Regions from separate parts of the Enterocloster sp. HCN-30185 genome, predicted to be linked through region 3. Evidence: predicted binding sites of a transcription regulator. Region 3 holds the regulator's gene; each other region holds the start of a gene.

Region 1 (10,185 bases), on a different contig from region 3:
TCCACTGGTACAGTAAAAATGGCCTGCGCTTAAAGGGTAAAAAAAGAGCCTGGGATTAAAAGCGCCGGAATAGAAAAAAGCTCGGATGACTGTAAGATACCTTTTTGCATATTCCTCCTACTCTGCCATACAGCAGGATTTTGAAATTATTCGGCGGTATTTCAAAAGAAATTTCCGCTGCTTCATTGTATACTAAAACAGAACAGGGGTCAATCAATCAGCCTGTGAATCTTTAAGTCTATATAACAGAGGTGGCAGAGATGAAGTGTATTACAGAATTAAAGGATTGGGATTTTAAAATCCCGGAGCTTGGATTTGAAAAAAGAGTGACGCTTCCTTATACATGGAATGTGGAAAATGAGCGGCCGGTACAGCTTTACAGAGGACCGGCAGAATATACAACAGAAATTGAACTGGATGAAATGCCATGGGACAGGGCAGTGCTGTATTTTGGTTGTGTATTTCATACGGCCAGGGTATTTGTAAACGGAATACCGGCAGGAGGCCATACAGGCTCTGGATATACGCCCTTTGAGTTGGATATAACTGATTTGGCAGTACGGGGGAAAAACCAGATCTGTGTAGTCGCAGACAACAGTAAAAAAGAGGATATGCTCCCTCATGGACTGGATTATGACTGGGCGGATGACGGAGGGCTGCTCCGGGATGTATGTCTGATCCGGATGGAAAAGGACGATATTATGGAAATGAAAACAGGGTATGCCATTGAATCCATAAGCGGACAGACCTGCAGCGGTTATCTGGAGTTTTATATAAAAGGAACAGCGAAAGAGGCCCTGGTGCAGGTGTCGGAGTACAAAACCGGACACATAGTGCTGTCTGAAACGATCCATACAGACACGCTGGTCCGTATCCCCTTTGTGGGCCTTAAGCTATGGGCGCCGGAGCATCCCCAGCCAGAGCCCTTTGAGCACAGCAGAAAATGCCTGTCTCAGTTAAAACAGGCGGGCTGCGTATTTACCCGTTTCCACTGGCAGCAGGACAGAAAGATCCTGGACTGGTGCGATGAAAACGGACTTATGGTTCAGGAGGAGATTCCTTTCTGGGGACAGCCAAAGAAAGCCGGATCAGAGCAGCTTGCGCTGGCAAAGCAGCAGGCCGGGGAAATGGTGCATTATCACGGCAGCCATCCGTCCATTATCTGCTGGGGCGTTGGAAATGAGCTTGGGGGAGAACTTCCGGAAACCATTGCGTATGTAAAGGAGATGTACCGGTATTTTAAAGAACTGGATGGCAGCAGGCTGGTGAATTATGTTTCCAATACGGTTTCCAGAGATGCAAATGTTGATTTGGATGATGCGGCCATGTATGGCGATATTGCCATGTGGAATGAGTATCTGGGTCTCTGGCAGCCCTGTGAGGATGTAGAAGGGGTGCTCCGAAGGACGTATGAGAAGTTTGGCGGTATGCCGTCCATGGTTACGGAATTTGGATTGTGTGAGCCCGCTTTTGAAGGGGGCGATGAGAGAAGGGCGCAGATCTTAAGAGAGCGGATCCCGGTATATAAAAGCCTCGAAAATATGGCAGGCTATGTATGGTTTTCCTTAAATGACTATCGAACTCACTATGGGGAATATGGGGAGGGGAAAATGAAGCAGCGGATCCATGGGTCGACGGATCTGTATGGAAATGAAAAGCCTTCCTATGAGGTGTTCTGTGAAATTGAGTAAAATGGCGTTGTTTTAGTCATATTTGAGTAAGTGGCGCTGTATGATCTAATGATACTTCACAAATATTTTAGAAAATATTAGCACTCAACTCTTGACAGTGCTAATAAGCAGTGGTATAACTTACATTGTGAACAAAAGAAGCAGGAAACAGCAAAAGCTGAGAGAAAATAATGAATGATCACAAGGAGGAATCCAGATATGAAGTTAGTACCATTATTTGACAAGGTCGTATTAAAGCAGTTAGTTGCAGAGGAGACTACCAAGTCCGGCATCGTTCTTCCGGGAGCAGCAAAGGAAAAGCCACAGCAGGCAGAGGTAATCGCAGTTGGACCAGGCGGCGTGGTTGACGGCAAGGAAGTGGTTATGCAGGTAAAGGCCGGCGACACTGTAATCTATTCCAAGTATTCAGGAACAGAGGTAGAGCTGGATGACGAGAAGTATGTGATCGTTAAGCAGAGCGACATTCTGGCAGTAGTAGAGTAATCATTAAAAATACGGACTTATTTATAAATTTGGAGGTTGATTGACATGGCAAAGCAGATTAAATATGGCGTAGATGCCCGCAAGGCACTGGAAGCAGGCGTAAATCAGTTAGCAGATACCGTTCGCGTAACCTTAGGCCCTAAGGGACGCAACGTAGTTCTTGACAAGTCCTTTGGCGCACCGCTGATCACAAATGACGGTGTTACTATTGCAAAGGAAATCGAGCTTGCAGATCCATTTGAGAACATGGGCGCACAGCTGATCAAGGAAGTTGCTTCCAAGACAAATGACGTAGCAGGCGACGGTACTACCACAGCAACCGTTCTGGCACAGGCTATGGTAAATGAAGGCATGAAGAACCTGGCAGCAGGCGCTAACCCGATCATCTTAAGAAAGGGTATGAAGAAGGCCACAGACGCAGCTGTTGAGGCGATCAAGGCTATGAGCAAGCCTGTAGGCGGCAAGGCTCAGATCGCAAGAGTAGCAGCTATCTCTGCATCGGATGATGAGGTAGGTACAATGGTAGCTGACGCCATGGAGAAGGTTTCCAAGGACGGCGTTATCACCATCGAGGAATCCAAGACCATGAAGACAGAGCTGGATCTGGTAGAAGGTATGCAGTTTGACAGAGGCTACCTGTCCGCATATATGTGCACCGATATGGATAAGATGGAAGCAAATCTGGATGATCCATACGTTCTGATCACTGATAAGAAGATCTCCAATATCCAGGATCTGCTGCCTCTGTTAGAGCAGATCGTAAAGATGGGCGCAAGACTGCTGATCATCGCTGAGGATGTTGAGGGCGAGGCATTAACAACTCTGATCGTAAATAAGTTAAGAGGTACCTTCAATGTAGTTGCTGTCAAGGCTCCGGGCTACGGCGACAGAAGAAAAGAGATGCTTCAGGATATCGCAATCCTGACCGGCGGTACCGTTATTTCCGAAGAGGTTGGTCTGGATCTGAAGGATGCTACCTTAGATCAGTTAGGCCGTGCAAAATCTGTTAAGGTACAGAAGGAAAACACCATCATCGTTGATGGTGAGGGCGATAAGGAAGCGATTGCAGCAAGAGTGGCTCAGATCCGCAAGCAGATCGGTGAGACTACCTCTGAGTTTGATAAGGAGAAGCTGCAGGAGCGTCTGGCTAAGCTGGCAGGCGGCGTAGCTGTTATCCGTGTAGGCGCTGCTACCGAAACAGAGATGAAGGAAGCCAAGCTGCGTATGGAGGATGCATTAAATGCAACCCGTGCGGCAGTTGAGGAAGGCATCATCGCAGGCGGCGGTTCTGCATACGCACATGCTACCGTAGATGTTCAGAAGGTAGTAGACGGTCTGGAAGGTGATGAGAAGACAGGCGCTAAGATCATCTTAAAGGCTCTGGAGGCTCCTCTGTTCCACATCGTTTCCAACGCAGGTCTGGAAGGCGCTGTTGTTGTAAATAAGGTAAAAGAGTCTGAGGTTGGATGCGGTTTTGACGCATACAATGAGAAATTTGTAGATATGATCGAGGCTGGTATCCTGGATCCTGTAAAGGTTACAAGAAGCGCTCTGCAGAACGCTACCAGCGTTGCATCTACTCTGCTTACAACAGAGTCTGTTGTAGCAGCGATCAAGGAGCCGGCTCCCGCAGCTCCTGCAGCACCTGACATGGGCGGAATGTACTAATTTCCCTGTCAAAACTGGTAAAATATAAAACTACGGATTCCCTCTGGATCTGGGATTTATTCTCAGAACCAGGGGGGATTTTTGCGTAAATGAGGGTTTTTGAGAAAAGAAACGGGTACAGCCTTAATGAAAATGTAATACTTCTGTGCTTTTTTGTAAAAGAAAACTGTGATATACTGGAAAAATACATTGGATAGAAAACGAGGTACTTGATATATGAAACCATACAGATGGAAGCGGGTTCTTGGTATATGTACAGCTGCGGTCTTGGGGCTGTCTTTTCCGGCTTATGCGGTAACGATTACGCCTTTAAATCCGGAAACAGGACAAAGCTCTTCCTCAGAGCCTTCTGGAACGGGAGCACCTGCATCACAGGAAAATACAGAACGTTTAAATATTGCCCAGCCGGTTGTGTCCTCTGAGGGGGCGGTGCTCATGGACGGGGCTTCGGGAAAGGTGCTGTTTTCCAAAAATGGAGACACCCGCTATTATCCGGCCAGTATTACAAAGCTGATGACGGCTCTCTTAGTGGCAGAAAACTGTAGCCTGGATGATACGGTGACATTTTCAGCATCAGCTACTACAAATCTGGAATCAGGAGCTGTTTCCATCGGTATGGTGGAGGGCGATACCATGACGGTTCGCCAGTGTCTGTATGCCCTGCTTTTAAAGTCTGCTAACGAAGTAGGAAATGCGCTGGCAGAACACGTTTCAGGTAGTGTCCAGGCATTTGCAGACAGGATGAACGAGAAGGCGGTTAAACTTGGCTGTACCAACACCCATTTTACGAATCCCCATGGATTAAATGATCCGGAGCATTATACCACGCCAAAGGACATGGCGCTGATCGCCAGAGCTGCTTTTCAGAATGAGGTGGTAAGGACAGTAGCGTCCACCAGGACATACAGTCTTCCGGCTACGAAAAAGAATCCTTCCGGGCTTACGGTCACAATGGGACATAAGATGTTAAATCCCAATGATTCCCGTTATTATGAGGGGATAATCGGGGGGAAGACGGGTTATACCTCCAAGGCAGGAAATACACTGGTAACGGCGGCAGAACGGAATGGAGTCCGCATGATCGCGGTAGTGATGAAGAGCCGTTCCACCCACTATGTGGATACAAAGGCCATGCTGGACTATGGATTTGAGCTGGCAAAGGCAGGAGCGCTTGGAACAAACCAGACTGGGGGACAGAATGCAGGTTCTTCCCAGACAGGAGCGGGAAGCGGCGGTCCCGGAGCTGGTGCCGGCCCATCAGGGGCAGCCGGTGCTCCCGAAAGTACAGGAGCATCAGGAGTAACGGTTGTACCGGGAAATACGGGTGCTCCCCAGAACCCGGGAAACACGGGTGTTCCGGTCACAGGTACAGAGGGCGGACCTGGTGTTTCTTCTCAGCACGGCTGGGCAAAGACGGAAAAAGGCTGGAATTTTGTCAAGGATAACGGAGCAAAAGCCAGTGGGGAATGGGTTTCTGATGCAGAAGGAATCTATTGGATCGATGAAGATACATTTATGGCAAAAGGCTGGCGCCAGATTGATGGAAAGTGGTACTATCTGCGTTCCAACGGTGCTATGGCAAAAAACTACTGGGAAGAAAGCCAGGATGGAGTTTGGTACTATCTGGGAGCAGACGGTGTGATGATGACAAATGCCACAACCCCGGACGGATACCGGGTAGGAGCGGACGGAGCCTGGATCCGGTAGGGGATATTTCCGTATACAGGATGATCAACCGGCGATCGATTATAAAAATGCGGCAGACTGTTTGTGTGGGTCTGCCGCATTCTTCATGCAGTGTGCCTGATGGCATGCTGTTTTATTATTTTACGATAACTGCCTGATCAGTTACTTCTACGGTCTTTCCATCCGCCAGTCCAACGGTCTTTACAGAAGCAAAGCTGCCATTGATCTGATCGGCAGTCAGAACGGTCATGCCGGAAGCTGGCTGGGAATAATTGGTGAAATCAAGGATCAGGTCGCCGCCTGCATTTACAGTTCCGCCTACTGCGAGCATATCTTCAGGACCGCTGATCTTTAAGGTTAAATCACCCTCAGCGCCCTGTGTAAAGTCGCCCGAGATATTAAGCGCGCCGTTTACATTTTCTGTAATGGCTGCATGATTGTCTACAGAGCTGTATCCGAAGGCGTAAGGAGAGGCTGCGGTGAGCGTTCCTCCGTTTACATGGACGCCGCCGGTATAGCTGTTATTTCCCCACAGTTCCAGAGTGCCGGAGCCGTTTTTCGTAAGGCTTCCTTCTCCGTCGATGTCATTTTTCCACTGGTCAAAGGCATCAAAGCCGCCCTTGGAACTGTCCATGGTTACGGTTACGTCTGTATCAAAGGAGCCGTAGCCGTCGCCTGCTTCATAGAGGTTTAAGCGTCCCCAGCCCTCGGCGTCATCCAGAAATACATAGCCGGAGGGGAGGCCTGTGGAATACAGAACCCATCTGCGCTGGTCTGCATTCAGATAAGGGAATCTTGTTTCCAGAAGAACTTCTGCTCCCTTTGGAACACGCATAGGCTGTGTGGGATCACCGGTCTGAGGCATATTGTAGGTCATGCGTTCATTGTATCGGATGGCGTTTAATTCATCATCATCATAGTAGGTTACTTCCTTGGCAGAAGGATTCTTAAGAAGGATTTCTTCTGCTTCTTTGCGGGCGTCTGCCTTTAACTGGGCATTGTCCGGATCATTTAAGGCTGCGGCAGCCAGGGCCATTGCCATGGTGCGTCCGCCCATTACGTCCATAGGAGAGTGCATACCTGCGATGATGCGGTAATTTCCAATCTCAGATGCATTGGTAAGACATTCTTTAAACTGTTCCGGAACTGCATAGGCCAGAGAAAGGGATGCCAGATAGCCTGCGTTTGTGTGGCCGCTTGGGAAGCCGCCGTCCTCCATGGGCTTTGATGATACGCAGGGCTTTAAGGCCGGTACGATGGATACGTCGCTGCTCCAGCGGAAGGGGCGCATATACTGGAAATAAACCTTGGCAGGATTGCCGCTGGCATGAGGGCCGCGGACTGTATTTACAAGCTCTACCATGCTGCCGAGAGAGGAGGTTTCATCGGCCCAGGATCCATTTTCATTGCCCTTATCACTGTATTTTTTCGTTTCTGCATCAGCAGGGATGGCATCCGGCAGAGAGGTTTTCGCATTTGCCAGGTTTTTAAACGCGGTTTCATAGGAACCCAGTCCGTCCAGTGCGGACCAGTTCTGGTTCTGGCGGTCGGTGAGATAAGCCTGAACTTCCTGCTCCAGCGTGCGGTTCTGGGTCATGGTAATGCAGGTAAAGATATTCTGGTCCAGAAGACGCTTTCCGTCCTCGCCAAGCTTGGTTCCGTTATCCCAGCTGGATCCTGGCTCCCAGATGTTTAAGAAGGGGGAGAGAACCCCTACGACTGCATTAGACTCAGGGGACTGGTTTTCCATGGCATTTGTCTTGTAGGTATCTACAAAGTAGCCATGGGGACCCGGAACTGGTTCGATGGCAGCTGGATCAGTGGCAGCCATAACTGGTGTGGCAGTCATTGCCAGCGCTGCTCCAAGAGCACCTGCCTGCTTGATGAATTTTGAACGTTTCATAGAAAAAAAATCCTCCTCGCGAATCAATTTTAAATTCATCATAACAAAGAAAAACAGACAAAGACTACTCATATTTTGCGTGTTTTGAGAAGGGGAATATGCATTTTATGCGTTTTGGTAATGCCGGGGTAAAATTACGGTAAAATTACTGTTGTTCATCTGGGGCCGTAGGACGGTAGGAGGAGTGGTGGGAAGTCAGCTTGTAGTCCGAGGGAGACATACCGCAGAACTTTCGGAATACCCGGTTGAACTGTGAAAAACTGGAAAAACCAGTGGATTCTGCTACCTGCGTAATACGCATAGGTGAATTGAGCAGGAGATACTGGGCATTTTTAATCCGTGTCAGCTGGATGTACTGTACCACCGTGTAGCCAGTGACATTTTTAAACTGGTGGGACAGATAGTAGGGACTGATGTAAAATGTCTCTGCCAGAGCGGCCAGAGAAATATCTTCCGTGTAGTGGGTATGGATATAGTTGGTAATAGTATAAATCTTTTCTTTCACACCGTTTTCCACGTTAGGAACGTAATGGTTTAGCCCCTGCATTTCATACAGGAGAAAGAGAAATTCCGTAAATTTGGTGTGTATCAGAAGATTGCGGATATTGACATTGGGCGTATCTTTGGCAATCATTACGATTTCATTGAGCTTCTGGTATAAACGGTTCTGTTCCTCTTTGTGAAAACGAAAAATGGGTACAGAGCTGTTAAAAACGGAAAGGATTTCCTTATAGCCGGAAGCACCGTAATTCATCTGTTTTGGCAGCATAAATCCAATGATGATACGATCGCTGGGCGGGCCGGGCAGATATTCGGACTGATGGAGCACCGATGGAGGGAGCAGCACCAGATCATTGGCAATGATATCATAGCGTTTTCCCTCTACGAAATGGTATGCCTTTGGGCTTAAGAGGATCATCAGTTCATAAAAGCTGTGAAAATGTGGAAAATCCATGTTGATAGCGTGACTTCGTTTATCGTAGTCAAAGTAATAAAAGGTAGAGTTTTCAATGGGTGTGGCTACCTCATTGATAATAATGGAAAAGCCTTCTTCGTAGAGAAGCGGAGAGTTGTGGTAGGTTTTCATAAGTGTGTTCCCCCTGAACATAGTAAACAGTTATATTTCATTCAGTAAAACACAGAAAAACAAAAAATGCAATACCCAAATATCATAAAGACAAAATTGAAATAGTTATTGCTTTAAAAAGCAGGTATACTGTAGTATAATGTTAAAAAATAATAATCATAGGAGACATCATAATGCAGATACCAGGCTATTTTGAGGATATGAATTATTTACATGTAAATACAGAGCCGGATCGGGCGTATTATATTCCAGCTTCTGGCAAAGGCTGTTACTTTCTGGATCGGGAGAAATCAGACAGGTTTCTCCTTTTAAGCGGTTCCTGGCAGTTTCAGTATTTTGAAAGCGTATACGATCTGCCGCAGGAGTTCTGGAAGGAGGGAGCAGGAAAGGGAAAAGAGGTGCAGGTTCCTGCCGTATGGCAGAGTTACGGCGTGGATGGAAACCAGTATATCAACACCCGGTATCCATTTCCCTTTGACCCGCCCTATGTGCCGAGGGAAAATCCCTGCGGGCTGTATGAACGAAGTTTTGAGTACAAATGCTGTCTCGATGCTCCGGAGGCATTTTTGAACTTTGAGGGTGTGGATTCCTGCTTTTATGTGTGGATCAACGGAATCTTTGTGGGATATTCCCAGGTATCCCATTCCACCAGTGAATTTCACATTACCCGGTATCTGAAAGAGGGTGAAAACCGCCTGACCGTACTGGTGTTAAAATGGTGTGACGGAAGTTATCTGGAGGATCAGGATAAATTACGTATGAGCGGCATTTTTCGTGATGTGTATGTGCTGAGACGTCCTAAGGAGGCAGTCCGCGATTACTTTATCCGTCCTTATATCCGGGAAAATGGGGCAGAGGTTTGTATGGAGCTGTCCTTTTATGGCAACAGCCGTCCTGATGGCCGGATCCGTGTGCTTGACCCGGAGGGAAAGGCAGTCTGGGAACAGAGCTGGAACGAAACAGCAGATAGGGATCAAATACGGTTTTATCTGGAAAACTGCCGTCTGTGGACCGCAGAAACGCCCTGGCTTTATACCGTTGAGATCCAGACCGAAAAGGAATGGATCACCGACCGATTTGGCATCCGTGAGATTTCTGTGGAAAACGGTGTTCTGTTTATCAACAAAACACCGGTAAAGTTCCACGGAGTGAACCGCCATGACAGTGACCCTGTTACTGGCTATGCCATAAGCAGACAGCAGATGGAACGGGATCTTAAGCTGATGAAGGAGCACAATGTAAATGCCGTCCGTACCAGCCATTATCCAAACAGTCCCCAGTATTACCACCTGTTTGACGAGATGGGTTTTTATGTAATGGATGAGGCGGACAACGAGAGTCACGGTACGGATAAGGTATTTAAAAAGGTGGATGACTGGGATACCCATGTAAAGAAGTGGAACCGTACGATTGCAGATAATCCTGCATATACGGAGGCGGTTCTGGACCGTACAAGACGCTGTGTGGAACGGGATAAAAACCATGCCAGCGTACTGATGTGGTCCATGGGAAATGAAAGCGCCTACGGCTGTGCCTTTGAAGCAGCCATGGCCTGGACGAAGGAGAGAGACGATACCAGGCTGTGCCACTATGAGGGCGCCAGATATGTGCCGGATGTAAAGAAATATGATTTTTCCAATATGGATCTGTACAGCCGGATGTACCCG
Region 2 (10,185 bases), on a different contig from region 3:
TTGTTATCTGGCGGCAGTGAGGCAGGTCATTCATAAATGCCTGCTCCAGTTCTGCCGTGACCGCCTCATCATAAATCGTAGCGTTTACCTCAAAATTCAGTTCAAAGCTCCGGATATCCATATTGGCAGTGCCATAGCAGCAGACCCGGCCGTCAACCATAATCCCCTTGGAATGGAGAAAACCATTAGTATAGATATAGACCTTTGCACCATAATCCAAAAGTTCTCCTGCATAAGAACAGGTTGCCCGGTACACAAACGGATGATCCGGCTTACAGGGAATCATCAGACGCACATCGACCCCGGACAAAGCAGCCATCTTAAGCGCCGAAAAAATGGCGTCGTCCGGCACAAAATAAGGCGTCTGAATATAAATATGGTGCTTTGCCTTGTGAAACAGTTCCAGATAGTTGTTTCGGATATGGGGTTCTCTGGTATCCGGACCGCTGGCAATGATCTGCATTCCCACCTGGCTTCCCTCCAGTTCAGGATCAGGCCAGGCCGGTCTTTCTTTATCCCTTCGGACGTCCGTCTTCTTTTTCAGATCTGTCCGGAAATAGGCCTCATTTTTAAAGAGATTCTCTCCCGTAGCATAATTCCAGTCCAGTGCAAAGCGGATCTGCAGGCTCATCACTGCTTCACCGGTGATCCGCAGATGGGTATCTCTCCAATAACCGAATCCGGGATCCTTTGAAATATATTCACGTCCAATATTAAAACCGCCTACAAATCCCACATTCCCGTCTATCACAACGATTTTTCTATGATTTCTGTAATTTACACGCAGGTTCAGCCAGCCTAAAATAGGAGGGAAAAATACACCGACTAAAATCCCGGCGCGGCGCAGTTCCTCCCACCGGCGTTTCGGCATAAAGCGACCCCCCATGCCGTCATAAAGAATCCGCACCTCTACGCCTTCACGCACCTTATCCTCCAGAATCGGCACGATCGAATCAAATACCTCGTCATTTTTAATAATATAATACTGAATGTGGATAAATCGGCTGGCACGGCGCAGAGCGGTCCGAAGGCCTTCAAATTTCGCCTGGCCGTCTGTGTAGATCTTCACCTGATTGTCGGTCGTAAGCACAGCTCCGGAAGTTTCCAGGTTATAGAGGATCAGGCTGCGGAAATCCCTTATGAGGGGATCCATCATTTCCTCCGGAATATCGCTTGAGCGGATAATCTCTTCCTGGCTTTTAACCGGCATATTCAGCCGATCGCTGATTCCCTTTACCTTAAACATCCGGCTCTTTTTTAAATCCTGGCCGAAAAGAAGATAAAATATAATTCCGAACACCGGAATAAAGTTCAGAGCAAACAGCCAGGTCCATACCGATCTGGGATCTCTGCGCTGGAAAAAAATAATAATAATGGAAAACAAGAGATTGATTACGATAAGATGCGTCATAAGCCATTCCCAGACAGCCTCTGCCTCATTGAATATCACTCCCATATATCTCCTCCTGCTTTGTTCATCCTCTATCGGGTATTCCTACTATAGCTTAACAGATCCCCCATCACAATATACATCCCTATTCCGTGAATGATCTTTTGTCCAGTCTACCACATCCTGTTATTTATTTCCAGCCTTCGCCCTTTCGCACCACCTCAAAAAAGCCGGCCCTATCTGACCAGACATCAGATAAAGCCGGCTTTTGCTGCCAACCATCAGCGGAAGCAGTTCCGTTTGGGATCATAGGAAAACCCTGCACCTTCCAGAGTTTCTTCTATATAAGACTGATCCAGCTCCATTTCTCTGCACATCTCTTCCAATGAACTGAAACGGTCTCTAAGCTGTGTATTCACAAAGCTGAACAGGATCATGGGATCCTTTGGAATCTTATTCACCTTATGACCTTCCTTTCTTTTTATTCCGTATAAGCGATAAGCCTGCTTCCATCCTCCGATACATCGATCACGATTACAGCGCCTTCCCGCAGCCCTCCTCCTAAAATCAGCTTTGCTGCCAGGGTTTCTACATTCTTTTGCAGATACCGCTTTAAAGGACGGGCGCCATATACGGGATCATAGCCGTTTTCTGTGATAAAGGCCTTCGCTGTCTCTGTAAGCTCCAGCTTTAACTCCCGGTCTGCCAGACGGCGGTTTAAGTCCGCAATGCATAAATCCACAATACTTCCAATATTTTCCTTTGTCAGAGGCTTAAAGAGAATCATTTCATCCAGACGGTTCAAAAATTCCGGACGGAAATGAGTTCTCAGGTCATTCATCACAGCCTCTTTAGCCTCCGGGCGGATGGAGCCATTCTCATCAATCCCCTCTAAAAGATACTGGGAGCCGATGTTGGAAGTAAGAATGATAATGGTGTTTTTAAAATCCACCGTGCGTCCCTGAGAATCTGTGATCCGTCCGTCATCCAGTACCTGCAGCAGCACATTAAATACATCCGGATGGGCCTTTTCCACCTCATCAAACAGCACTACGCTGTAGGGCTTGCGGCGCACAGCCTCTGTAAGCTGTCCGCCCTCATCATAGCCCACATATCCTGGAGGCGCTCCAATGAGACGTGCCACAGAATGCTTCTCCATATATTCGCTCATATCAATGCGCACCATATTGGATTCATCATCAAACAGTGACTCTGCAAGAGCCTTGGCAAGCTCTGTTTTACCTACGCCGGTGGGGCCTAAAAACAGGAAGGAACCAATGGGCTTCGTAGGATCTTTAATTCCTGCCTTTGACCGGATAATGGCCTCTGTGACCTTCTCAACGCCCTCGTCCTGTCCTACGACTCTCTTATGGAGCACCTGATCCAGATGAAGGGTCTTGCTGCGCTCGCTCTCTGTAAGCTTTGCCACAGGAATGCCGGTCCATTTGGACACAATTCTTGCAATCTCATCCTCTGTCACACTCTCATGAACCAGGCTCAGATCTTCCTTTTTAACCTTCTCTTCCTCTGCCTCCAGCTCCTTCTGCAGCTGGGGCAGCTTTCCATACTGAAGCTCTGCCGCCTTGTTCAGATCGTATTTCTGCTGGGCATCCTGGATCTGGCGGTTTACAGCCTCAATCTCTTCACGGAGAGCAGAGAGGCGGTCTACGCTGGATTTTTCATTTTCCCACTGAGCCTTTTTTGCTGTAAATTCATCATGCAGCTCTGCCAGCTCCTTCTGTAAATCTGCCAGACGATCCTGGCTTAAGCGGTCTGTTTCCTTTTTTAATGCTGCTTCCTCGATTTCCATCTGCATCAGCCTGCGGGACAGCTCGTCTAATTCTGCGGGCATACTGTCCATTTCAGTTTTGATCATTGCACAGGCCTCATCTACCAGGTCAATGGCCTTATCGGGCAGAAAACGGTCGGAAATATAGCGGTCGGACAGCATGGCTGCGCTTACCAGAGCGGAATCTGTGATCTTTACGCCATGGTAAACCTCATACCGCTCCTTCAGTCCTCTGAGAATGGAAATGGTGTCCTCAACCGTAGGCTCTGCCACCATAACCGGCTGGAACCGGCGCTCTAAGGCCGCATCCTTTTCAATGTACTGGCGGTATTCATTTAAGGTAGTAGCGCCGATGCAGTGCAGCTCGCCTCTTGCCAGCATGGGCTTTAACATATTGCCCGCATCCATGGATCCCTCTGTCTTTCCTGCTCCCACAATGGTATGAAGCTCATCAATAAAGAGGATGATCTGGCCTTCGCTCTTTTTTACCTCTTCCAGAACTGCTTTTAAACGCTCCTCAAATTCGCCTCTATACTTGGCTCCTGCCACTAAGGCTCCCATATCAAGGGCAAAGAGCTTTTTATCCTTTAAGCCCTCCGGCACATCGCCCCGGACGATTCTCTGAGCCAGACCTTCTACAACGGCTGTCTTACCTACGCCGGGCTCACCAATCAGCACCGGATTATTTTTTGTCTTTCTGGACAGAATACGGACTACGTTGCGGATTTCACTGTCGCGGCCGATCACCGGATCCAGCTTCTGGTTTCTGGCCCGCTCTACCAGGTCATAACCATATTTTTCCAGTGTATCATAGGTCGCCTCCGGGTTGTCGCTGACTACCCTCTGATTGCCCCGGACGGTGGACAACGCCTGCAAAAACCGTTCTCTGGTGATTCCATAAGTCTTAAACAGCTCCTTCATTTCCCGTCCGGGCTGCTTTAAAAGTGCTAAAAACAAATGCTCCACCGAAACGTACTCGTCTCCCATAGCCTTTGCTTCATCCTCAGCGTTAATCAGTACCTTGTTTAAATCATTGCTGATGTAAAGCTGGCCGCCGCCGCTTACCTTTGTAAGCTTCTCAATGGCCTGTTTGGCCTCATTTTTAAACATATCTCCCTGGATTCCCATTTTCGTAACCAGCTTCATGATCAGGCTGTCATCCAAGGTCAGGAGACTGTAAAGCAGATGCGGCTGATCGATCTGCTGATTGCCGTACTCATACGCCAGCTTTTCACAGCCCTGCACCGCCTCCATGGACTTTTGTGTAAATTTATTGATATTCATACGCCATTCCCCTTTCTGCTGCGGAATCGTGTTTCTGTTCTTTGTTCTATGCGTACTATAACACACATTATTAGCAGTGTCAAGAGTCGAGTGCTAATTTTTTTACAGAATCCTTTATATGCAGACACCCGCCGGCCGGAACGATTCCAACAGGCGGGTGCAAAAGAAATTATTTACTTTTTAAGTCCTAATGCTTTAATGGTCTTGGCTGTTAATGTACCCTCATAGATCACAGTAGCCGTATCTCCGGTCTTTAAGCCGTCAAACATCCCATCTTCTCCCACAAATGAAAAGAAGGTATTTTCCGGATCCTCTGTATCCAGAACCACATGATTGCTCTCTGCCTCTGCTACGGTACCGGTAAGGGTCTTAATTCCCGCGTCCTCTGTATCTCTGGCGTCTGCAGTCACAATTTTTGTGGCGACTGCGGGAACTTCCTCATCTTCCAGATCTCCATAATATGTAATATCTGCCTCTGTTCCGGCCTTGACGCCGTCCTTTGTGACCGTCTGGGCAATGAGGGTATTTAAGGTATAGGAACCGTCCTCCGTCTTTAAAACAAGGCTTCCATCTTCTGTGCTTTCAATGGTTCCCGTGATTGTCAGATCATCCTCCTCAGCAGCTTCCTCCTCGGCTTCCTCTGCTGCGGAAATCACAATATCAACCTCTACGGCCTTTGCCGGCGTTTCTCCCAGCGCTCCTGTGTAGTAAACATCTACCTCATCGCCTTCACCGATGGCCTCTGCTCCGGTAAGCTCTGCTCCGGACACGTCAAATCCGGCTTCTGTTCCGGCATCGTCTGTTACTGTAATAACCGTATCCTCTACTGTCTTTACAATACCGTAAAAGTTCTCCGTCTCTGCCTCCTCTTCCTCGGAAGAAGCCTCTGCCGTGGTTGTCTCTGCTGCCGAAGACGCGGCTGTCGTAGCCGTTGCTGCCTCAGTCTCTGTTTTCTGAGATGAACAGGCAGTCATTCCAAGGGCAGCTGCCATCACTGCGATCATAAAATATTTTCTTTTCATAAATGAACTCTCCTCTCCATACATTTCTGTATACACGATACATATTACTACGCAATCTGTGTTTTTACTATGTATTTTCTTTGAAATTTTCTTTAGAATTCTATAAAAAAATCATTAAGCCCTAATTATATTTCAGCTCCTCTTCCTGGCTTTTACACCTGTTTTTCCCTGTAAAATACAGAACAATCCCCAACAATATGCCTGAAACTCCCAATGCAGCCGTAACAGTCACTCCGGTTCGGATCCAGCGTAAAAATGGATCCGGCTCTTCTGCCGCTTCCGGCTCTAAAACCAATGCCTCTTCCTGCTCTTTTTCTGAATTAGAAATATTCCCCAGTTCCGCAGGTTCATACACAGCGGACACCTCATAGGAAACCGGCTCCACAACCTGAACCTGTCCTCTGTATACAGCCTCGTAATCACGCAGCAGCCTCTCTCCCCTTGCCGACGCCCTGCGGCAGACCTGGCCCGTTTCATCCATAAAGCTTTCCCCATCCCAATCCATAGATGTGATATGGTAAGCCTCGGACGAAAGCCCCATTTCTCCTAAAAGAAGCTCCTGTTCTGCCAAAGCTGAATCCAGGATATCTTCCCCGGAAATTTTTATTCCACCCAATTCATATTCATCTGCTCCATAGGAATAAAATGTCACAGGCGCCTGAAAATCCTCTCTCCACTCCTCCCCCAGTACCCGACTCTCCTGCATATACAGCCGTCCTGATATCCTTGTGCCATTTTCCTCCTGTCTGCTGTCCACATAGGGTGGAAGCGTCTCTGCTCCTTCTACCTCCCGGTACACTTCCGTTTTTTCAAGCACACGGCTCCGGGAAGCTTCCGGCAGCTCACGCACCTCCCAGTCCGCCAGGCGGTAATGAATCCCATTTTCATCTGTATAGGAAGCTTCCGGCTGTTTCAACGACGGTAAGTCTTCCTCCTTCAAATTCTGTTTTAAAATAATGGAGCCCGGATGTGTCTTTTCCTCCTGATTCGGATCATACTCGATCACCTGCTCTGCAGCGGCCCAGACCGTTTTGGATGATACATTGACAGCAGTAAACATCATTCCCGCCGTGACCGCCAGACATAAAAGCTGCCTTCTGTTTTTGTATTCGTTCATATTTGTTCCCCCGTTTTGGTTTATCTGATTTACATAAAATACCTGTTTGGCTTTCCGCCTTTTGCAGTGTATTCTGCTTTTATCTAATTGCCAATGTGCGGTTCTGTTTTCAAATCAAATATCCTGGTGTGGGAGACCTTTGGAAATTTAAGAAATGAATGAATCTGATGTATAAAACCCTGAAGACTTTAGAAAATAGATCCGGACGGAGGGAACTCCGCCCGGTAAAGACATTATAAATATGTATGCTTCAAATTGCAAGTATTTTTAACGGAACTGGCTGTATTTATGTCCGGGCTGGATACCGCCCCTAAACGAAGCCAGTTCGCTGACTGTTACCAGCTGATAACCTCTGGCTGTCAGTTCAGGAATCAGAACTTCTGCCGCCTGTGCCGTTGGCTCATAAATATCATGCATCAAAATGATGTCTCCATCCTTTACCTGATCCAGAACCGTATCAATGGTTCTTTGAGCATTACGGTGCTGCCAGTCTCTCGTATCAATAGACCACATAATTGCCGGCATACCCATAGAGCCTAATACAGACAGTGATGCGCCGTCCACATATCCTCCTGGCGGACGCATCAGTACCGGAGACACACCGCAGGCAGAAGCAATCTTCTGATTCACAGAACCTACCTGGCTGCGAATGCCTTCCGCCCCAATTTTTGTAAGATATTTATGGTCATTGGTGTGGTTTGCGACCTCACAGCCCTGTTCGGCCATACGGCGGATCACTGCGGCATTGGAGTCCACATTGGTACCTACCATAAAGAATGTAGCCCGTCCCCCATTCTGCTGCAAGCTGTCAAGGATCCGGCTGGTAACCGAAGTCCGCGGGCCGTCATCAAAGGTCAGGGCGATCATAGGTCTGGAGGGATCGACTGCGTTCATGGCTGCCTGAGGCGCTCCGGCGTCCTTTGCCGTGATCGCAGCCCTGATTCCATCGATCCTCAGGCCAGCTCCCTCCGTACCTGCCACAGCTCCATTTAATGCCCAATCCGTCCATGTACCATTCTGATAAACCTTATAATACAGATCATATGATGCTGCAGACGCTCCATACAGCTCCATGCAGATCGCTTCCAGCGGCGCCTCAGCAGACGCATTTCCCGCCTCCGCTCCATCCTCTGCCGGATCCAGCCAGCCGGTCCCGCTTAAATTTACCTGATAGCGGATGCCTACCTGGGCATCTGCCGGAATATTGATCAGATTCGCCCTCATATCTGCCACCCAGCTTCCATAAGGAGCCTGCAATGCCTGATTATCCGCAGCCGTACCGCTCCATCCCTGGATCGGGGAGTAAATACTGTAGTTTACCTGAAGAGGGAGGTCAGATGAGGCTGTTGAATGATCCGCTGTATCCTGAATTTCGGATCCGGCAGCGGACTGTCCGGATTCCCCCTGGGCTTCGGATCCGCCTGCCGGCTGACCTTCCGCGCTCTGTACCCCATCTGTTTCAGACGGCTTTTCCTGCTCATCGTTCTGATCTGATGGGCCCACTGCTTCCATGCCCGGCCCGCCGGCCGGACCTGCTGCCGCCCCTACTCCCATGGTTCCTGCAAGTGCCGTCATTCCCTGGGTTCCAAACAGGATTCCCATTATGACAAGCAGCGCCAAAATCCTGCCGTTTCGTTTTAAATTGCTCATTCTTTCATTCTCCTTACTGTCTGCCGCTTCCAGTAGACCGTCCATCGCCTAAAGCCAATGGACTTCCTGCTTCATTGACCTCATGTCCCCGCTCCGAATACAGTCCGGCAGAGCATAATATATTCTTTGTAATAAAGATGTTCCTTTAAATCATCCAATGCATCTGCAATCCCCCAGTAATACCAGGCGTGCATGGCCTTATCCTTTTCATTAAACCGCTGCCAGATTTCATCCCCAAGAACCAGATAATCCTTTGCCGTACAACGCATATTGCTGAGCTTATCCCCAAGAGCCAGGATCTTAATCTCTCTTGGAGCACTTTTCAGATGCTGTATGGTAGCTCCCTTCCGTTCCCTCCAGCATTTTGTTTTATCCTCTGTCTCATTTGCCACCAGACAGGCTACTCTTGAACCGAAGCGCTCCCTAATCTCCTCTTCTGTCACGCCCGTATCCTCGACCACATCATGCAAAAGCGCTGCCGCGATCATCTCCGGATCATCTGTAAACCCGGATACGATCAGAGCTGCCTCCATCGGGTGTGTAATATACGGAATCTGTGTTCCTTTTCTGAATGTTCCATGGTGCGCCTGCGCCGCAAATGCTGCTGCTTCTTCTATCATGGCTCTGCCCCTTTTCTCGCTGGACCCCTGAGGATCATCCTGTGCCCTTCCCGTTCCGGGAATATTCTGGCGTATGTAGTATCATTTTCATCATATCATATTCTGCTCCTGTTTTCATCCCTTTTCCCCACAGACTTTCTTACAACACTCTTACAAGAGCAATTTTTCCTTGTAAGACCAGACAATTTCTGCTATGCTATAGTGGTATTTTGACCAAACTTCAAAGGAGGACAAAGGCAATGGACCGCCATTCATCCTATACAGCGCCCCGCAGCGACCGTTCACCGGCCTCACGCGGCTCACGGCGCAGCCCCAAAACCAGCAATAACGGCCGTTCCGGAAATGAAAACCGGTTCCTTCACAATCTTTTATGGTATGTGCTGCCGTTTATTGTTTTCAATCTTCTTCTGCTCTTTCTGGTGACCGCTTCCCCCCGAATCGAGCTGACTGTAGGGGACACCACTGATTACAAAACCGTAGATGTTTCCCTTAAGGTAAAGTCACTGATTCCTATCCGGAAACTTACCACAACCCTGGAATCCCAGGATATTGAATTCAAAAAAGAAGGCGGCGTTTACCATGCTACCTTAACAAATAACGGCGCTCTGGAAATCTATGTGGAGGGCTGGAACGGTATGCCTGCCCGTCAAAACGAGCATATCGCAGTCTTAGATGACACAGCTCCCTCGATCGATGAAGAAACTGTAGTCATGGAAGACGGTAAACTGGAGCTGATCGCAGAGGACAATATTTCCGGAATCAATTATGAGGCTGTTTATGCTACGGATGATGCTGGAAAACGGACAGCTCCTGTCAGCTATGACAAGGAAACCGGCCGCATTACCTTTGATCTGGAGAAAGGTTCCCTGACCGTATATCTGGAAGATATGGCCGGAAATGCAAATCAGGCCGCTTTTTCCTTAAGCACCTCCGGCATTGACACAGACAGTCGGGAAACAGATTTCCCGGAAGACGGAGAAAACGGAACAAACGGAAATAAAAAAGAGGAGGACAAGAAAACCTCCAATTCCGATAAGGAAAAGACGTCCAAGAGCACGGAAGCCGCAAAGTCTTCCAAAACTTCCAAGAATACAGAGGCGTCTAAGTCTACCAAGGCGTCTAAGAGTACGGAAACCGCTAAGGATGCAAAGGCCGCAAAGAGCACGGAAGCTACAAAATCCACGAAGGCTCCTAAGAGTACAGAGGCCACAAAATCTACCAAAGCTGCAAAGAACACAGAAACCTCAAAAACTGCTCAGACGTCCAAGAGCTCGGAAGCTGCAAAATCTGAGACAAAAGCTTCCAAAAATACA
Region 3 (10,185 bases):
GCCGAACACAGCCTCTTCAAAGGTGATCCTCACTGCGGTTCTTACATTTGCGCCCCTTGAAGGACCGCTTCTTCCTCTGGAGGAACGGCCGCCGCCAAAGATATCTCCAAAAATATCTCCAAAAATATCTCCCATATCCTGACCGCCAAAGTCAAAACCGCCGAAGCCGCCAAACCCTCCTGCGCCTCCGCCTCCCTGCTCAAAGGCGGCATGGCCGAACTGGTCATACTGCTGGCGCTTCTGAGGATCGCTGAGCACGCTGTAAGCCTCAGATGCCTCTTTAAATTTGGCCTCTGCCTCCTTGTCTCCGGGATTGGCATCCGGATGATATTTTTTGGCGAGCTTTCTGTATGCCTTTTTCAGGGCATCGTCATCCGCGTCTTTGGAAACGCCCAGAACCTCATAGTAATCTCTCTTACTCTCTGCCATGTTGTTTACCTCTTACATATCTATCAGAACATTTTCTCTTAAATAAAATATCCCCGGACAGACCTTTAGGTCCGGCCAGGGGGCATCTCGCCCAATGGACCGGACCTCTGGCCTTACGGTTTTATATAATGGATTCCCGCCCTGCTGCAGGCGGGAATCCTTTCTCCTTACACTTCCTTAAAGTCTGCGTCTACTACATCATCATCCGGTCTGGAGCCGCCTGCTGCGCCGCCCATGTCAGGGCCTGCTCCTGCCTGCTGTGCCTGCTCATATACCTTTGCAAAGAGCTTCTGAGCGCTGTTCATCAGCTTCTCCTTGCCGGACTTGATATCCTCTACCTGAGCATCGGTCATCTGATCTACCGGAGCACGGTTGATTGCTTCCTTCAGTGCATTTAAGTCTGCCTCTACCTCTGCCTTATCATTGGCATCAATCTTGTCTCCAACCTCTTCTAAGGCCTTTTCAGTCTGGAATACCATGGAGTCGGCGTCATTTCTGGCGTCAATGGCTTCCTTGCGCTTCTTATCCTGAGCCTCATACTCAGCAGCTTCCTTTACAGCCTTGTCGATATCAGCGTCAGACATATTGGAGCCGGAGGTAATGGTGATGTGCTGCTCTTTTCCGGTTCCCAGATCCTTTGCAGATACATTTACAATACCGTTAGCGTCGATATCGAAGGTTACCTCAATCTGAGGGATACCTCTTCTTGCTGGCGGAATTCCATCCAGACGGAACTGTCCAAGAGTTTTGTTATCTCTTGCAAACTGACGCTCACCCTGTACCACATGGATATCAACAGCAGTCTGATTGTCAGCAGCAGTAGAGAAAATCTGGCTCTTCTTTGTAGGAATGGTTGTATTTCTCTCAATCAGTCTGGTAGCTACTCCGCCCATGGTCTCAATGGACAGGGACAGTGGGGTAACATCCAGAAGAAGGATATCTCCGGCGCCTGCATCGCCTGCCAGTTTTCCGCCCTGGATTGCAGCACCGATGGCTACGCACTCATCCGGATTTAAAGACTTGCTGGGCTCTTTGCCTGTGATCTGCTTTACCTTTTCCTGTGCAGAGATCATACGGGTAGAACCGCCTACTAACAGCACCTTTCCAAGCTCAGAAGCAGTGATGCCTGCATCCTTTAATGCATTTTGTACCGGAATTGCGGTGCGCTCGATCAGGTCATGAGTCAGCTCGTCAAATTTTGCTCTGGTTAAGTTCATATCCAGATGCTTTGGTCCCTCTGCAGTTGCAGTGATGAACGGAAGGTTGATATTGGTAGTAGTAGCGGTAGACAGCTCCTTCTTTGCCTTCTCAGCTGCTTCCTTTAATCTCTGAAGAGCCATCTTATCAGCGGAAAGATCTACGCCCTCTGCCTTCTTAAACTCAGCGATCATCCAGTTTGTAACTGCATTGTCAAAGTCATCGCCGCCAAGATGGGTATCGCCATTGGTGGAAAGAACCTCGATTACGCCGTCACCGATCTCGATAATAGAAACATCAAAGGTACCGCCGCCTAAGTCGTATACCATGATCTTCTGCTCATTTTCATTGTCAAGGCCGTAAGCCAGCGCTGCCGCTGTAGGCTCGTTGATGATACGCTTTACTTCCAGACCTGCAATCTTTCCTGCGTCCTTGGTTGCCTGACGCTGTGCGTCATTAAAGTATGCGGGAACAGTTATAACAGCCTCTGTTACTGTCTCGCCTAAGTAGCTCTCTGCATCTGCCTTCAGCTTCTGAAGGATCATGGCGGAAATCTCCTGTGGTGTGTACTTCTTTCCGTCAATGTCCACCTTGTAGTCTGTGCCCATATGGCGCTTGATGGAAGAAATGGTGCGGTCTGCGTTTGTAACTGCCTGACGCTTTGCTGGCTCGCCTACCAGTCTTTCACCTGTTTTTGTAAATGCCACGATAGATGGTGTGGTTCTTACGCCCTCTGCATTTGCGATAACGGTTGGCTTTCCACCTTCCATAACGGCAACGCAGCTATTCGTTGTACCTAAGTCGATACCAATAATCTTGCCCATAGTTATTTCCTCCTGATTTGATCAATCTATAAAATATTTTAGTTTGCAACTTTAACCATACTGTGTCTTACAACGCTGTCCCGGTACATATATCCCTTCTGGAGCTCCTCCGCAACGATATTTTCTCCCAGGCTCTCATCCTCCACATGCATCACTGCATTGTGGAAATTGGGATCAAATTCCTTTCCGGCTGCCTCAATGGGCTTTACTCCGGCTTCCTCAAAGACCTTCTGGATCTGCTTGTAGATTTTTTCCATGCCCTCTGCAATGGGATCTTCCTTTTTATCCTCAGGGATTACTGCCAGGCCTCTCTCAAAATTGTCGATCACGGGAAGGATGCGCTCAATGATATCTCTGGCGCCCATCTCATACATGGAAGATTTCTCCTTTTCCGTTCTCTTTCTGAAATTTTCAAATTCAGCCATCTGGCGTTTTACCCGGTCGGTCAGCTCCTCGATCTTTTCATCTCTCGGATCCTTCTTTTTCTTAAAGAAACCTCCCTTTGACGCGTTATCCGCAGCTTCTTCTGTCTGAGTCTCTGCTTCCGCAGTTTCCTCTTTGACAGCGTCTGCCGCTTCCTCTGTCTCCGGAATATCTGTTACTTCTTCCTTCTTATTATCTTCACTCACTGCTTATCACCTTTCATCCTTTTTAAATGCTGCATCCAGCTGGCTCATCAGATTCCGCAGCGTTCCAAGGACCTTTTCATAATCCATACGCTTCGGTCCGATAATTCCGACTGTTCCCCGAAGTCCTCCGCCCAGATCGTAATTGGCTGTAACCACGCTGCAGTCCTTCATGGACTGAACCGGCGTTTCATCACCGATATAGACCTGGATCCCGGCGTCACCGCCGTTTTCCGTATTGACCTCGGAAACAAACTCCTGAAGCATTTCCTTGTGCTCCAGTGTCCCGATCAGCTTGCTGGCCTTATCGCCTTCTGAAAGCTCCGGATACCGAAAAATATTCGTAGCCCCGCTGGTATAAATCTGAAGATCTTCTCCGCCGGCCTTGATCGCTTCCGCAACCTCGTTTAAGACCAGCTCCACCACCTGGCTGTGAATGCCTGCATCCTCCTTCAGACGACTGATGATATCCAGATTGATTTCTTCAATCGTCAGCCCGTTTAAGCTGCTGTTTAACAGGATGTTCAGATTCAAGAGTTCCTGTTCCCCCAGCTCTTCCGCAATATCGATCATGGTATTTTTAACGATATTGCCTTCTACCACAACCACTACCAGAAGCTTATGTGCCTCTACTCTGGACAGCTGGATAAATTTCAGCTTTGTCTTGTGGTAGCTGGGGCCGCTGATCATGGCCGCATAATTGGTATTGGCCGCCAGAACCTGAGCCATCTTTTTAAGGACCAGTTCCAGCTTATCAACCTTCTGAACCATCATATCCTTAAATTCTGTAACTTCATTGTCCTTTTCCTGCATGATCTGGTCTACATAGAACCTGTATCCCTTATCGGAAGGAATACGCCCTGCGGAAGTGTGGGGCTGAATGATATATCCCATCTCTTCCAGATCTGACATCTCGTTACGGATGGTGGCAGAACTCAGTTTTAATTCTGAATACTTGGAAATGGTTCTGGAACCAACCGGTTCGCCTGTCTCCAGGTAGGTTTTGATGATCGCCTTTAATATGGTGATCTTCCGGTTATCCAGCTGTGTATCCATCGTTTCCTGTCACCTTCCTCTCTTGGGATTATTAGCACTCAATGCTCTGGAGTGCTAACATCTACATTTCATAATATATTCCTTTCTCTCTGTTTTGTCAAGGGATTTTTCATTTTTTTCATGATCTTATTTCCTGTATATACAGTTTTCTCTTGACAAAAGTCCTCTCTGCCTTTATTCTGGACGTAGATTCATTTTTATTTCACAAATCAGAATTTCTGTCTGTTTTGTAACCTTCTAAACATTCTTTTATATACGTTTCAGATCCTGTTCAGGAATGATATCCGGACAATATTTTTCTTACCTGCTATGAAGCTGCCTTTTGCAGTTTACATAAATATAATGTACTAAGGGGGTATACATTTGGTATACGACGTATTTCTCAACAAAATCAAAACGGGCATGGAACAGGCCCTGGGAAAGGAGTATGAACTGAGTCTGCACAGGATCACCAAAAACAACGGCCTGATTCTGGATGGTCTGTGCATTTCCAAAAACAAAAATCCGGTAGCTCCTGCTATTTATCTCAATAACTGCTACCATCAGTATCTGAAAGGCTGCTCTTTGGAGGAAATCACTCAGGAGCTTTTGGAACTGTACCGCTCCAATGAGGTTTTGCCCACCATTCATCCGGCCCGGCTTTCCGATTACAGCGCCATGAAATCCCGGACCGCCTGCCGCCTTATTAACACGGCTGCCAATGAAACACTTTTGCAGGATATGCCTCATATTCCATGGAACGATCTTTCCATCGTATTCTACCTGTTTCTTCAGGAAAATGATACCGGTATAATGACTGCCGGAATCCATACCTCTCATCTGAATACCTGGGGTATTTCCCAGGATGAACTCTTTCAGGCTGCCATCTCCAATGTTTCCCGGCTCTTTCCTCCGTCCATTACCAGTATGGACTGTATTTTAGAGGATCTGACAGACGCCGTCCCCGACCTGAACAGACAGGCCATGACCCCTTTCTATGTTCTTTCCAATACCTGCGGAATCAACGGAGCAATCTGTATGCTCTATCCTGATGTTCTTAAACATTTCTCAGAAGGGATTGAACGCGACGTACTGATCCTTCCCTCCAGTATCCATGAAGTTCTGCTTCTTCCCGATGAAGAAGACATTTCTTATGACGAACTCAGCCAAATGGTAGCCCCGATCAATGCCTCCGAGGTTCTGCCTCAGGACCGCCTCTCCAATCAGATCTATCGCTACAGCCGGAGATCTGATTCGATTGAGATCGTATCTTCCTGCATGCTTCCCCTCAATTAAAGCATACAAAAGGAGCTGCTGTACGAACCCTTTCATCCGTTACAGCAGCTCCTCTTTTTACCTATCCTTTATACAACCCTTACTGAACCCAGGCTCCCGATCCGTCTACATATCTTCCATCCGGTGTCCAGGTATTTCTAAACATCACTCCGCTTCCGCCCATATAGTACCATCTGCCATTCACAGACTGCCATCCGGTTGTCATAGCGCCGCTTCCATCCAGATAATACCACTGTCCGTTCTGCTCCAGCCATCCTGTCTGCATTACGCCGCTGCTGTTTAAATAATACCATCTGCCGCTTACATACTGCCAGCCCGTCTGCATCTCACCGCTTCCATTGAGATAATACCACTGTCCGTTTACATTCTGCCAGCCGGTTGTAAGAGCACCATTGGAACCAAGATAATACCACTGACGGTCTACCTTCTGCCAGCCAGTAAGCATATATCCGGAACGGTCAAAGAGATACCACACTCCATCGATCTGTTTCCAGCCATCTGCCGGATAACCGCCTGTAGAGTAAGAATACCACCAGCGTCCGCCTTCCTGTACCCAGCGTCCGCTTCCACCGTAAGAACCTGCCTCATCCTCATCTACATACAGGGAAGAAGAATCCTCAGACCACTCGCCTGCCTTGTCATTATAGCTTGCAATAGCTCTCACACGGAAGGTATAATCTCCTTCTTTATTAAAATATCCGGAAAAGTCAAAATACGTATTAGATGTATTGACAGTTGTAACCGTTTTGTCATCTCTTAACAGCTTTACATCATAGCTCTTGGAACCCTCTACCTCGTCCCACTCAGCCGTGCTGTCATTCCAGTCCAGATTATCAGCAGCCTCCAGCTTGCCTCCGATACGGTCCAGCTCTACCGTCACTTCCATATAATCGCCGTCATCATAAATTTTTGCCTTTTTAAACTCAGCGTCACAGCCGCTTATCTTAAAGTGGCTCTTGCTGGTATAGGAAAAACGGTATCCCTCAGAAGCAGAAAGTTCTACCTTTACCTCGGGAACATCTCCTACCGTCCAGACATCCTTATCCTCCAGATTCGTGTACTCTACGGAATCCACATCATATGAATCGTCTCTGGCCCTTACGCTGATATCACCAATATCATCTCCGCTCTCCGGCTCCTTATCATAAGAAAATTCCAAACGCACTGTATCGATCTTCTCCGTGCCCGCATAGACCGGAAATACAGCCATAGCTGACAAAAACGCTGCCATTGCCAGGGAAAATATTTTCTTTGTATACATATACCTCTCCTCCTTATATTTAAGATTCGTTTTGTTTCTTTTGTATGATTTTATTATAAAGGAAAGTTTGGATTTATGCAATTTCATAATTCTTACAAAGAGTTTACAATTCCTTACAGCCCAAACCGGTTCCCAGACTATTCCATATCCAAAAGCAGCTTTTTCACTTCCACCATACGGTCTCTGAGCCGAGCCGCCTCCTCAAAGTTTAACTCGGCTGCTGCCTGACGCATCTTCTTTTCCAGTTCCTTTGAAAGCTTTTTAAGTTCCTTCTCATCCATAGATTCCGGATCCTTCGTATCTGCGAAACTGTCATTTTCCACGGCCTTTGAAATGGTGATCAGGTCTCTTACTGCCTTTTTAATGGTTGTAGGCGTAATGCCATGCTCCTCATTATATCTCTGCTGGATCTGACGGCGGCGTTTCGTCTCCTCAATCGCCACCCGCATGGAATCTGTGATGGTATCGGCATACATGATCACATGACCCTCAGAATTCCGTGCCGCACGGCCAATTGTCTGAATAAGTGAGGTTTCTGAACGGAGAAAACCTTCCTTGTCCGCATCCAGAATCGCCACCAGCGTAATCTCCGGTATATCAAGGCCCTCTCTTAAAAGATTAATCCCTACAAGCACGTCAAACACATCCAGGCGCATATCCCGGATGATCTGCGCACGCTCTAAGGTATCAATATCGGAATGGAGATATTTCACCCGAATTCCCACTTCCCGCATATAATCGGTAAGATCCTCTGCCATCCGCTTTGTCAAAGTAGTGATCAGAACCTTATGATGGCCTGCCACCTCCTTGTTCACCTCTGAAATCAGATCGTCAATCTGCCCCTCCACAGGACGGACAAATATTTCCGGATCCAGAAGCCCGGTCGGACGGATGATCTGCTCCACCCGCATCAGCTCATGCTCCTGTTCATAGACAGAGGGCGTAGCTGATACAAACAGCATCTGATCAATCTTGCTTTCAAATTCCGAAAAATTTAAAGGACGGTTGTCCAGGGCAGAAGGAAGGCGGAACCCATAGTCCACCAGCGTCATTTTTCTGGAACGGTCTCCCGCATACATGCCCCGTACCTGAGGCAGAGTGATGTGGGACTCATCTACAATAATGAGAAAGTCTTTGGGGAAATAATCAATCAGGGTACAGGGAGGCTCTCCCGGTGCTGTTCCCGTCAAATGTCTGGAATAATTTTCAATACCAGAACAAAAGCCTGTCTCCCGCATCATTTCCACATCAAAATTCGTGCGTTCGGAAATCCTCTGAGCCTCTAACAGCTTATCCTCACTCTTAAAAAATGATACACGCTCCTTTAATTCCTCTAAAATATGTTCCGTGGCCTCCATCATCTTTTCCTTGGGAACCACATAATGAGATGCCGGAAAAATCGCCACATGCCCCAGCTGGGCCTTCACCTCTCCAGTCACGGTATCAATTTCCATGATCCGGTCTACCTCATCCCCAAAAAATTCCACCCGGAAGGCCTGACCGTCTGAGTAGGCCGGATAAATGTCCAGAACATCACCCTTGACCCGAAAGCTTCCCCGCTTAAAGTCCATGTCATTGCGGTCATACTGGATTTCGATCAGCTTGCGGATCACATCATCCCGGTCCTTTTCCATCCCCGGTCTCAGTGAAATAACCATCTCCTGATAATCAATGGGACTTCCCAGACCGTAAATACAGGATACAGATGCCACGATGATCACATCGCTGCGCTCGGAAAGAGCTGCTGTAGCCGAATGGCGCAGCTTGTCGATCTCATCGTTGATGGCGGAGTCCTTTTCAATGTAGGTGTCCGTGGAGGGAACGTAGGCCTCGGGCTGGTAGTAGTCATAATAGGATACAAAGTATTCCACTGCGTTACCCGGAAAATACTCTTTGAACTCACCATAGAGCTGTGCTGCTAAGGTCTTATTGTGCGCTATTACCAAAGTCGGCTTATTTAACTGGGCAATCACATTAGCCATGGTAAAGGTCTTTCCGGAACCCGTAACCCCTAGTAAAGTCTGGAATTGATTGCCTTCCTGGAACCCTTTGACCAACGCCTCAATGGCCTGGGGCTGGTCGCCGGTGGGGGCGTATTCGGAATGTAATTTGAAGATTTTTTGTTCATTTTGCATAAAATCCACCTCCAGATTTCAAAGTAAAAAAGGACGCCTATAAGGCAAAAATTCGTCAAGGAACTTTTCATTTTCGTCGTGGCGCTTTCTCAGATTGCGGCAAAATAGGCCCACGACGAATTTTGTTCACAATCTGCTTTTTTTGCAACCTGCCGTACCCATGTAATTCTATATGGACGAAACAGGAACAAACCATATAAAAAGGACTCAGACATTGCACTTTCGTATATCACAAAGCAACGAGTCAAGTGACTGCTTGCAGGCATTTGGCGACTGCCATTGACAGTAGACTCTTTGCGTCTACTATATCACAAGTTCTTTCAAAAGTACAGAAGCAGTGAACATCTGTTCTTTTGCTTTTACGCAGTCTCCGGAAGGAATCCTGTTACATCCACCACAATCTCCAGCAGTTCGTTTTTAAAGAGCTCATTTTCTTCCATATCTGGAAACACCATGTTCATATACTCCTCTATTTCCGGTACTCCATCCGCTATGATCTCTCTGTTGTCAGCATAAACGTCTCTTCCTAACTGTCATTCCAATTTTAAGATACGGTTAATATAATCAATATCCGAATATTTTACGCCATTGATTTCGGATCTGCCAGGACTCCAGATAGCTGTAAAGCTTCTCTTTCTTTGCGAAGGTGCGGTTCCCGGCCTCGTCATACTCATAAGTATAGGTGGCCTTGTCAAACTGCCCCCTGCTCTCCGTGCACTTTATAAGCTGCCCGTTGTCATCATAAATGAAGTTCCGCTCCGTAGTCTCCCACTCCGGGTTCTGGTTCTGCCACGGGTTCGTTCCGATTTCTTTGGAGTTTCGATATATGCCTTTCCTTTAATATCATATCTTTGTGCTGATTCAATCAGAAAAGAATCCTCAAAATAATCCAGATATTTCTTAATGGTAGCGGAAGTGATTCTGGATTTCTTTATCGTCTTGAACGTATTCTTCAGTTTTTCCGGATTGGTCAGCGAACCAATGGCAGAAGAAAGAATATTCAGCAGATCTTCCAGTTCTCCAATGTTCTTCACTCGGTTACGTTTGGTAATATCTCGAAGATAAATCTCATTGAACAGATTCTGTAATGCAGCTGCCTTATCGTTTGCTCCCTCACGAAGGACAACCAGAGGGATACCGCCGTATAGCATATATTCAGATAATCCCATGTACTTATCACCGTTGTAATCGGTAGCTATATCTTTGGACAGGAGTTTTGCGTTACTTCCAGTCACAAATACATCCATATTATCTTTACGAAGATAACCATTCAGAACAGCTTCAAAACAATCCAGCATCTGAATTTCATCAAGCAGCAGATAATACATTCCTTCACCTGCAACTTTGGAACGGATATATGCCATGAACTTTTCAGGGTCAAC

What was found. The regulator HrcA, encoded in region 3, represses chaperone genes, less so after heat shock. The targets are predictions, from matches to a motif close to TGTTAGCACTCNNNNNNNNNGAGTGCTAACA.
Region 1: a site for HrcA is predicted at 1,767-1,797, ahead of WKT10_RS12280 (co-chaperone GroES). Genes of this name have one in related genera too.
Region 2: a site for HrcA is predicted at 4,532-4,562, ahead of clpB (ATP-dependent chaperone ClpB). Genes of this name have one in related genera too.

What each region holds. Positions count from the first base shown of each region.
Region 1 is NZ_JBBKBT010000012.1:47,036-57,220, reverse strand. It holds gene WKT10_RS12290 (AraC family transcriptional regulator) at 1-87, opposite strand, end outside; gene WKT10_RS12285 (glycoside hydrolase family 2 TIM barrel-domain containing protein) at 261-1,691, shown strand; gene WKT10_RS12280 (co-chaperone GroES) at 1,890-2,174, shown strand; gene groL (chaperonin GroEL) at 2,220-3,842, shown strand; gene WKT10_RS12270 (serine hydrolase) at 4,059-5,549, shown strand; gene WKT10_RS12265 (acid phosphatase) at 5,665-7,431, opposite strand; gene WKT10_RS12260 (AraC family transcriptional regulator) at 7,577-8,518, opposite strand; gene WKT10_RS12255 (glycoside hydrolase family 2 TIM barrel-domain containing protein) at 8,692-10,185, shown strand, end outside.
Region 2 is NZ_JBBKBT010000003.1:204,873-215,057, forward strand. It holds gene cls (cardiolipin synthase) at 1-1,456, opposite strand, end outside; gene WKT10_RS04995 (DUF4250 domain-containing protein) at 1,672-1,851, opposite strand; gene clpB (ATP-dependent chaperone ClpB) at 1,872-4,463, opposite strand; gene WKT10_RS05005 (hypothetical protein) at 4,637-5,485, opposite strand; gene WKT10_RS05010 (hypothetical protein) at 5,607-6,602, opposite strand; gene WKT10_RS05015 (polysaccharide deacetylase family protein) at 6,870-8,252, opposite strand; gene WKT10_RS05020 (HD domain-containing protein) at 8,333-8,872, opposite strand; gene WKT10_RS05025 (hypothetical protein) at 9,112-10,185, shown strand, end outside.
Region 3 is NZ_JBBKBT010000022.1:6,671-16,855, reverse strand. It holds gene dnaJ (molecular chaperone DnaJ) at 1-429, opposite strand, end outside; gene dnaK (molecular chaperone DnaK) at 597-2,450, opposite strand; gene grpE (nucleotide exchange factor GrpE) at 2,489-3,079, opposite strand; gene hrcA (heat-inducible transcriptional repressor HrcA) at 3,086-4,132, opposite strand; gene WKT10_RS15165 (DUF5688 family protein) at 4,496-5,407, shown strand; gene WKT10_RS15160 (N-acetylmuramoyl-L-alanine amidase family protein) at 5,487-6,668, opposite strand; gene uvrB (excinuclease ABC subunit UvrB) at 6,806-8,803, opposite strand; gene WKT10_RS15150 (ATP-binding protein) at 9,523-10,185, opposite strand, start outside.